DNA from 3 places in the Caldimonas brevitalea genome. Region 2 is predicted to be linked to each of the others. Evidence: predicted binding sites of a transcription regulator. Region 2 holds the regulator's gene; each other region holds the start of a gene.
The links. Region 2 encodes FNR, which switches genes on or off when oxygen is low (the NO sensors DNR and NnrR bind a similar motif). Its sites were predicted from a motif close to TTGATNNNNATCAA; they were not measured.
Positions count from the first base shown of each region.

Region 1: nirK (copper-containing nitrite reductase) is a predicted target of FNR. The motif match lies at 1,493-1,506, and genes of this name have one in related genera.
Region 3: AAW51_RS16895 (diiron oxygenase) is a predicted target of FNR. The motif match lies at 2,235-2,248, and genes of this name have one in related genera.

Region 1 is NZ_CP011371.1:4,939,419-4,942,670, reverse strand. Features, by position in the region: gene nirK (copper-containing nitrite reductase) at 1-1,375, opposite strand, end outside; gene AAW51_RS20825 (c-type cytochrome) at 1,981-2,799, opposite strand; gene AAW51_RS20820 (cbb3-type cytochrome c oxidase subunit I) at 2,799-3,252, opposite strand, start outside.
Region 2 is NZ_CP011371.1:2,254,676-2,257,927, forward strand. Features, by position in the region: gene AAW51_RS09825 (FixH family protein) at 22-339, shown strand; gene AAW51_RS09830 (hypothetical protein) at 354-650, shown strand; gene fnr (fumarate/nitrate reduction transcriptional regulator Fnr) at 846-1,565, opposite strand; gene hemN (oxygen-independent coproporphyrinogen III oxidase) at 1,828-3,237, shown strand; gene AAW51_RS09845 (sulfite exporter TauE/SafE family protein) at 3,245-3,252, shown strand, end outside.
Region 3 is NZ_CP011371.1:4,025,555-4,028,806, reverse strand. Features, by position in the region: gene pabB (aminodeoxychorismate synthase component I) at 1-331, opposite strand, end outside; gene AAW51_RS30865 (anthranilate synthase component II) at 378-980, opposite strand; gene AAW51_RS16895 (diiron oxygenase) at 999-1,949, opposite strand; gene AAW51_RS16890 (VOC family protein) at 2,874-3,252, shown strand, end outside.

The DNA of each region.
Region 1 (3,252 bases), 2.7 Mb from region 2:
GACCCTTGCCGACGCGCGACAGGGCATGGTCCACCAGGATGTAGCTGCCCGGGTAGTTCACCTTGAAGTCGACGATGGTGGCACCGCCGGGCGCGACGAGGGTGGTCTGCACGTCTTTCTTCACGCTCGACACCGAGCCTTCGCTGTAGACCTTGTCGAAGATCTCGCCGATCACGTGGAAGGACGACACCTTGTTCGGGCCCCCGACGCCGAAGTAGACCCGCACCGTCTCGCCGACCTTGGCCGTCATCTTGAACTCTTTGGTCAGCGAGCCGACGGCGCCGTTGAAGGTGTAGAAGCTCGGCAGTTCGTCGCTCGCGCGTTCCGGGCTGTACTCGTGGTGGCCCTTGGTGCCGGCCGCGCGGCCGGTGTAGAGGTCACCCTGCATCACGTAGTACTCCCGGTCCACCGGCGGCAGGCCCTCTTCCGGCTCCACCAGGATGAGACCGTACATGCCGGCGGAGATGTGGTGAGGCACCGACGGGGTGGCGCAGTGGTAGACGTAGAGCCCCGGGTTCAGCGCCTTGAAGCGGATCGTCTTCTCCTGCCCGGGTGCCACTTGCGTGTCCGCACCACCGCCATGACCGCCGGTCACCGAGTGCAGGTCGATCGAGTGGACCATCTTGCTGCTCTTGTGGTTCGCGAGCGTCATCTCGACCGTGTCGCCTTGCTTCACGCGCAGCATCGGGCCCGGCACCTTGCTGCCGAAGGTCCAGTAGTTGAAGGTGGTGCCGTCATCGAGCTTGCCATTCAGTTCGACGGTGTCGATGCGGTACTTGACCAACGTCGGCGCCCGCTTGCCGATGGCCGGCGGCACGCTGTTCGGGTCCATCGTGATGCTGACCGCATCGGCGGCTGCGGGCGCCAGGGCCAGCGCAGGGCCGGCCGCTGCGGCGACGGCGGCCTTGCTTGCCGGCGCCGCGGCAGCGGGACTCGCCGACGTCGCTGCGACTTCCAGGACACCTTCCATGCCGATCTGCTGATGGCCCGGGATCGAGCAGTAGTAGGTGAACCGGCCGGGCTTGCTGGCCTTGAACCGCACCGTCACCGAACCGGTGCTGCTGTCGAACTTCTTCGAGGCGACCTTCAGGTCGGGGATCACGATATCGTGTTGTGCGCCTTCGCCGCTGCCGATGGTGAGTACCACCGTGTCGCCGACATTGGCCTTCAGGACCGGATTCGACGCCTTCCCTTGGGCATCGAGATAAACCATCTTGCCATCGGCCATGCCGGTGGACAGGGTGTATTGCCGTACGACTTCTTTCTGGGCCGTGGCCGGTGCCGCTTGGGCGACAGAGGTCAAAGGTCCTGCCATCGCAGCGCCGACGAACACGGCAATGGCGAAGGGAATCGGGGCAAGGACGCGGGCAAACATTTTTATACCTTTTACGGTCATTCGCGGGGCAGCCCCCCGTGAGGCGCCGATCTTTTGAACCGGTACGGAAAGTATAAGAATTACGCACCGTGTCGTTTTGGGTCGATAAACCGAATGTTGCCCTGCATCAAACTCCGTCCGCCACTTATTGGCGGCATGTGTATTCACTATCGATAGCAGGGTTTCGATTGCCACAAGTTAACACGTTCGCAAGCCCGGCTGGGCAGCCGTCCTCAAGGGATCTGACTCGCGGTGCGTCAGCGCCTGCTTCGGACCACCCCGTGGACGAGCAGGGGCGACGAGAGGGGCGGCCGGCTCCATTCAGACAGGAATATAGGCCCGACCATTCTTGTTGCGGTTTTCGGCGCCGTCCCTGCTCGCTTGAATGAGCGAAATTCGTTATAGATGAGGCGCGAGCGGCAGTCGATCGCCTTCTGCGCCGCCGTGTACTGTTAAAAGGCGGCGCGCTGCACAACAGCGGCGAATACAACCCGGTTGCGTCGCGGCGCAGAAAACAGAATCGGGACCGGGCGGTCGGATGAATATGGAAAGAATAATCGCGCGTGAACAAGGCCCGCCGGCGCGAATATCGCGTGCACGACCAGTCAATGACCCTGGACGCCTGCCGCCGCCGCTTTGCGGGCGTAGAACTCCGACACTTCCTGGATCTCCTGGTCGGTCATCGTGCGCGCGACGGCGCGCATCTGCCCCTGTACGTCATTGCCGCGAGCACCGGTGCGGAAGGCGTGCAACTGGCCCACCAGGTAGTCCTTGGGCATCCCTTCTATCCACGGTGCGCCGAACTTCTGATCGACGCCGCCGTGGCAGGAGATGCAAGGTGCGATGTTGCGCAGCGGTGCGCCCACCCGCACCAGGGCGGGCAGCGATTCATCGTAGAAGGTGGGAGCGGTGCGGGCCTTCGGCAACGACGCGTAGTAGGCCGCGAGATCGCGGATGTTCTCCTCGCTCAGGGGCGCTGCCAGGCCTTGCATCAGCGCGTGGACCCGCTTGCCCGACTGGTAGTCCATCAGCTGCTTGATGATGACCTCGGGGTACTGTCCGGCGAGGTTGGGCGCGTTGGAAGTGCTCATGCCTTGGGCACCGTGGCACATCGTGCAGTTCAGCGCCAGGGTCGCGCCGCGGCCGACCGACCCGGCGTCGGTGACCCGCGCCATGTTGCGTTCGAGCACGACGTGGCTGGCCACGGCCGGCTGTTGCGCCGACGTGTCTTCATACCAGCGGCTGGGCACGCCCGCGGCCCGACAGATCGCGGCCCACAGCCCCTGGGCCGTGAAGTCGGGGTGGACCGACGGCAGCCAGACGAAACCGACGAGCAACGAGACGACGGTCAACAGGACGAGCGAGACGACGCTCCAGCGAAAACCGCGGTTCGACCAGGAGAAAACGCGGGCGTGCCGGTCCATCAGCGGCTCCCGATCGGAATGACGGGGACGGAGGCTTCCTTGAGCGACGCGAGCTGGGCAATGGGGAAGCCGTAGTTGACGAGGGTCAGGCCGATCATCATCGCCAGCCAGAGCGCGTATCCGTTCAGCAGCGCCGGGGTGCGGCCACCGGGATGGGCCTCGAGGCTGAACGTGAACGGCGGCGGCGCCGTTTTGGGCGTCCTGTGGGCCCTGGCCAGGATGAACACGAGGATGAAGGCGGAGATGACCAGCAGCAGGCCGCCGAAGGTCGAGGCGATCACCGTCCAGGCTTGCGGCTGGATGTCGGGGTGTGTGTAGTCGTAGTAGGCCATGCGCCGAGGCATGCCGAGCAGACCGACCAGGTGCCAGGGCATCGAGAGAATCATCATGCCGATGAACCACAGCCAGACCTGCAGCTTGATGAGGGACTGCGGCAGCGGCCCGCTGCCGGTC
Region 2 (3,252 bases):
ACGGCATCCGAGGAGCCCGAGATGAAAACCAACCTTGCGACCGCCAGCGTCGTGCCTGCGTCCACCTCCTGGTGGCGCGAACCGATGATGTGGCTGGTGGTGGGCGGTCCTACCGCGGTGGTACTGGCCGGTGTGGCCACCATCGTGCTGGCCGTGACGCGGCCCGACCCGGTGCTGACCGAGGACTACTACCGCCGCGGGCTGGAAATCAACAAAACGCTGCAGTTGCAGCGCGACGCCCAGGCCGCCGCCGCGGCGGTGCCGGAGGCTTTGCGGCCGGCGATGCAGGCGCGCAACCACGCCGCCACGCCCAGCCCTGACGGGCAACAGGGCCGCTGAGCGCGGGAGGGGCGATGAGACAACGCCTGATGTGGATCGCCTGGCCGGCGTTTCTGGTGGCTGGCGTGACCGAGATGCTGGTGTTTGCCGTGGTCGACCCGGACGACCTGCGGGGGCTGGGTGGGGAGTCGCTGGCGCTGTCGCGCTCGGCGATCTACACGCTGGCTTTTTTCGCGTTCTGGGCGCTGTGCGCGCTGTCGAGCGCGTTGACCACGTTGTTGTCGGCGTCGCCGTTTGAAACGCAGCGCTGCCCGATGCCGCCGGACGCTCGTCCGCGCGAGTGCGTCAAGGAAGGGCCGGCGGCGCGCTGACGCCGGTTGTCGCCGGCAGCCGCGGCGCATGCAGGCGTCAGCGGTTTTTTTGAAGCGGGACGAGGGAAGAGGGCGACGCGCCCGGCACCCACGCGGTGCGGGGCCACCCTCGGGAAGGAAACGCGCTGAGGCGTGAGGGCTGAAGGCCGAGCGCTAGGTGCGCCCAGGCCCCGACGTTGCCCGAGGGATACCGCCTCAGCAGGCGCTGCTGCTGTTGAGCAGGGCGTGCAGGGCGTCCAGGTCGAGCACCCGGATGTGCCGCTGCTTGACTTCCAGCACGCCGTCTTCCTGGAACTTCGAGAAGGTGCGGCTGACGGTCTCGAGCTTGAGGCCGAGGTAGCTGCCGATTTCTTCGCGTGTCATGCGCAGCACCAGCGACGTCGGCGAAAAGCCGCGCGCGGCCAGGCGCTGCGTCAGGTTCAGCAAGAAGGCGGCGAGGCGCTCCTCGGCGCGCATGCTGCCGAGCAGCAGCATGACGCCGTGGTCGCGCACGATCTCGCGGCTCATGATCTTGTGGAACGAGTGCTGCAACTCGGTGAACTCGCGCGACAGCGACTCGAGCTGGGAATAGGGAATCTGGCACACCTGCGCGTCTTCGAGGGCGATCGCGTCGCAGGTGTGACGGTCCTGGCTGATGGCGTCCAGGCCCAGCAACTCGCCAGCCATTTGGAAGCCGGTCACCTGGTCGCGGCCGTCTTCGGACGAGACGCAGGTCTTGAAGAAGCCGGTGCGCACCGCGTACAGCGATTGGAACGGGTCGCCGGCGTGGAAGAGGGCGTCGCCCCGCTTGACGGTCTTGCGAGACGCGACGAGCGCGTCCAGCCGTGTCAGGTCGTCGCGCCCGAAGCCGACCGGCAGGCACAGCTCGCGCAGGTTGCAGCTGGAGCACGCGACCTTGAGCTCGTTCAGCTTCATCGGGGCGGTCGTCACGACGCGCGATCGCACGCTCCCGGAGGCGGCGGCGCCGGCAGGAGCTGCCGGCGCGGCTGAAGATGTAGCAGGCGCGGCACAGTCGGCGGCATCGGGGGCAGCACCGGCGGGTGAGGCGGGCAGGGCAGGTCGGGTTTCGAGCGGCATGACGTTCCTCAAAGGATGTCGGAATTGTTCTCTGTGCGCCCGGCCGCCGGCTTGAGCCATATCAAGGCGTGCGCGGTCCGTTTTCGGCACAGTGCTTCACATGCCTGCTGCCGCTGCCCCCCTTGTCCTGTCCCACGAGATGCTCTCGCGTTTCGACGTGCCCGGCCCTCGTTACACCTCTTATCCCACTGCGGATCGCTTCGTCGAGGCCTACACCGCCACGGACTACGAACAGGCCTTGCGCCAGCGTGCCGCGGGCGTGGGCGCCGCGGCGGGATCGCTCGCGCCACTGTCGATTTATGTGCATGTGCCGTTCTGCGAGTCGGTGTGCTACTACTGTGCCTGCAACAAGGTCATCACGCGCCACCACGATCGCGCCACCGAATACCTGGACGCGCTGGAAACCGAGATCGACCTGCATGTGGCGGTGCTCGGGCGCGAGCAAGCCGTGTCGCAATTGCATTTCGGCGGCGGCAGCCCGACGTTTCTGAGCGATGCCGAACTGGAGCGGGTGATGAACCGGCTGCGCTCGTCGTTCCGGCTGGTGCCGGGAGGCGAGTACTCGATCGAAGTGGATCCGCGCACGGTCGACGCCGAGCGGCTGCGACATCTGGCGCGGCTCGGCTTCAACCGACTCAGCTTCGGCGTCCAGGATTTCGACCCCGACGTGCAGAAGGCAGTGCACCGGGTCCAGTCCTATGAGAGCGTCGCCCAACTGATGACGGCGGCGCGCCAGATCGGTTTCGACTCGATCAATGTCGACCTGATCTACGGGCTGCCGCGCCAGACCTCCGAGTCGTTCGCCCGTACGTTGGAACAGGTGCAGTCCTTGCGGCCCGATCGCATCGCGCTGTATGCCTACGCCCATCTGCCGCAGCGCTTCAAGCCGCAGCGACGCATCGCCGCAGCCGATCTGCCGCCTCCGGTAGACAAGGTCGGCATGCTGGCGGCCGCCATCTCCAGCTTCAGCGCCGCCGGTTATGCCTACATCGGGATGGACCACTTCGCACTCGAGACCGACGCCTTGGCGGTGGCCAAGCGGCAAGGGCGGCTGCACCGGAACTTCCAGGGCTACAGCACCCAACCCGATTGCGACCTGATCGGCCTGGGCGTGTCCGCGATCGGCCGGGTCGGCCCCTGCTACAGCCAGAACGCCAAGACGCTCGACGAGTACTACGACGCGCTGCGGCAGCGCCAGTTCCCGGTCAACCGGGGCCTGGCGCTGGAGCGCGACGACTTGGTGCGGCGCGCCGTGATCATGGCGCTGATGTGCCAGGGCCGGCTGGTGTACGAGTCGATCGAGGCGTCTTATCTGCTCGACTTCCGGCGCTATTTCGCCACTGAGCTCGATCGCCTGGCGCCGCTCGCCGAGCAGGGCCTGCTGAGCCTCGAGGACGATGGCCTGCAGGTGACGCCGCTCGGCTGGTATTTCGTGCGGGCGATTGCGATGGTGTTCGACCGCAGGCTGCAAGCCGACCGCAGCCGTGAGCGCTTTTCGAAGGTGATTTGAGGTCGCCATGCAAAC
Region 3 (3,252 bases), 1.8 Mb from region 2:
CGAGGTTGAACGAGAACGGCAGGTGCTCCGGGCTTGCCACCTTGTGTTTCTTCAGTCGCTCATCGAGGAACGTGAAGATGTTGTCGATGGTCGAGGTGGCACGGTGCTGCCCTTTGAGCACGGTCACCTCGCGGCTCGTCGCGTTGTAGGTCAGCACCTCTGCCCAAGGGCCGCTCGCGTCGCCCATGAAAGAGAACCGCGCGAAGCCTGGCTTGGCGACGCCGGTCTCCAAAAAGAACTTGTGTGGTGAAGAAAGAAACAGTTCACGAAAGACCGCGGGGCGATCGGGAAATGCGTCGAGTGATCGGCACTCGAGTCGAAACGTGTTCACGCTGCTCGCTCCTTGCTGGGTGGGGCACGTTCGCCGTCTTGCAGCATCACGCGTTCAATGCGGCTTGCTGCTTGTGCGTGACGGCGATGTCGCGGAAGTTGCGGAGCAGATCGAGGCCCGCAGCGGTGTAGACCGACTCGGGATGGAACTGCACGCCGTGGAGGGGCCGTTCTGTATGCCGAATGCCATGCACGATGCCGTCAGCGCCCCATGCGGTGAGCTTGAAGGGCGGCTTCACCTGCTTGACCACCAACGAGTGGTAGCGAACCACGCGCAGGTTCTGCGGCAGCCCTTTGAATACACCGTCGTTGTCGTGCTGGATGGCGCTGACCCGGCCGTGCACGGGCTCGGGTGCATGAACGATGTCCATGTCGTGCACATGTGCCATACATTGGTGCCCGAGGCAGACACCGAGCACGGGCACCTGCGCTTCCTTGATCAGGGCCACGCTGAGGCCCACATCCTGTGCCCGCGCAGGTGTGCCGGGGCCGGGCGAGATGATGATGCAGTCGTAGTCGTCGAGATCAAGACTGGCGCGCGGCACCGTGTTCAAGACCACGGTCGGTTCTCTGCCGCACACCTCTCCCATGTATTGGTACAGGTTGTAGGTGAAGGAGTCGAAGTTATCGACAATCAGCGTTTTGCACATACTGTTCTCCCGGCATCGTCAAATGGCGTAACCGCGTTCGGCAAACAGCTGCCGGTTGGTTTCGACGTCAAGAACGCCGATCTGCCGAATCAGGCGAAGCAGTCGCGACGTTGTTTTTTGCCTGGCTTGTGTGTGGTAATCGGTGAACGCCTGCTCTGAATCCGCCAGGACAGGGCCGATTTCATCCGGCAATAAACCGCAAGCCTGCAGAACCTGTCTCTCGGCGTGTCGCTCCGGATCGACGTGGAGATAGTCTTCCAGAAAATGTGGGAGTGCCGCGCCCAATTGCATTTGGGTGTCTTCCGATAAATGTGGCCACCGTGCTTTCATCAGCTCGGCGAAATAACTCGAATGGCGCCCCTCGTCGCGTACGTGATCTTTCATCACGGTCGCGAACGACTTGACCACGTCTTTTTCCCGGCCCATGTTGGCCACTTCTTCGGTCACGACGTTTTCAGCGAGGGTGACGGCCAACAACTCGAAATCGGGATGGAGTTCGACGGGCAGTACAGCGGCAGCCCTTTCGACCGCATCGATTTTTTGAGTGCTCTCCGGCGGGTGCACTGGCGCAATACCGCTTTGCTGTTTGAACTGCAGGATGTAGTCGAGCGCGACGTGCGCGTGGTACCCCTCGTCGATGACCACCGTGAGCGCGTCCAGCTTGTGCTGATCGTCGATGCCGTCGGCGTTCCGGTGCAGGACGGCCAGGCTCGCCCGAATGACCAGCTTGGTCTCCATCAACGCGATGTTGTACAGAAATTGGTAGGCGGCCTGCGCGAGGATGAAGGAGCGAACGTCCGGGCCTTTCGATCGCACGATCGGATGGTCGACGATAAAGCTGCGTGCCGTGGGATAGACAAGTTCAGTGTTCGTCCCGGAGGGCGCGAAAATCCTCGGCGTATGGCGGACGGTCGCTTTTGCGTACCACGAATCCGTGGTGTCATCCCGAGGCGTGCATTCGCCGAGCATATGCGGTCCTCCGACAAGGCCAAAGCTGGCCGGGCCCGGTGATCGAAAATGATCGACCGGAGACTTGAAAAAGTAACGATGACCGGTGGGTCCTGTACTGCTACAGGCGGGCCTGTACTGCCGGAATACGTCGCGGCCAAGCGAAAGCGGCGTGGCGACTTTTGTCCCCGGCTTGCTTGGAAATTTTTTTGAAACGCGACTGTTGACGTAACGGTACGGTTTTAGAAGGTGCTTTACCAGCTGGCAGACCTGACAGAAAGAGGGTCGACTATCGAAATGTAGATTTCGATGCGAATCAAATTTCTATCGATTTCCGCAATTATTCATGCGGGCGTCATACAGGTGCCCGGCGGTGTGTCGACGCTGGGTGGTTGACGCTCAACAACTCCATTTGGCCGTATGTGAACTCGAACGGACACGGATGCCTGCTGAAGCAGCGGGCAAGGTCTTGCCGTCGGGAGGCGTCGCGAGTCGCAGGGAGGCGGCGGAAGGTACCCCTTGTTGTCAACATCGAATCAAAACGGACCCAGTGCCGGGCCGAAGCGCATCTGATCTCCCCCTGAATCTCCCCCAAGAGAGGGAGTGGCCGCGGCGGGGTCCGCCCGTGCCAGCCGCCCGCGCAAGGTCGGGCTCGGCCTCCCGGATCGGGAGCAAGGCGAGGATGAAGAGACAGCAGAGGCATCTTGCGCTCTTCCAACAGGGCCTCGCGCTCTGCTGAGAGAGCGTCGAAGCTCACGCGGCGGCATTCCCTCAACTCCGCGCCAGACCCTTCATCAGCTCGATCCCATTGCGCATACGATGCCCATGGATCGCCGCCGCCGTGGCGGCCGATCGCGCACGCGCCGCCCTGCGGGACGCAAGTTGGTGAAGTCGTCCGGCACCCGCGGGGCTTGTATGCACGTCTGTCCAACTCAGGAGAACCAGATGGTCAGCAAGAACACGATTTGTCTTTGGTACGACGGCACCGCATTGGACGCCGCCAAGTTCTACGCCGAGACGTTCCCCGACAGCACGGTGGGCACTGTCTATCGCGCGCCTGGCGACTACCCCGCGGGCAAGCAGGGCGATGTCTTGACGGTCGAGTTCACGGTCATGGGCATCCCTTGTCTCGGCTTGAACGGAGGCCCCGCGTTCAAGCACAACGAGGCTTTCTCGTTCCAGGTGGCGACCGACGACCAGGCCGAAACGGACCGCTTGTGGAACGCGATTGTCGGCAACGGCGGCCAGGAAAGCGCCTGCGGCTGGTGCAAGGACAAGTGGGGACTGTCGTGGCAGATCACGCCGCGCGCCTTGATGGCCGCCA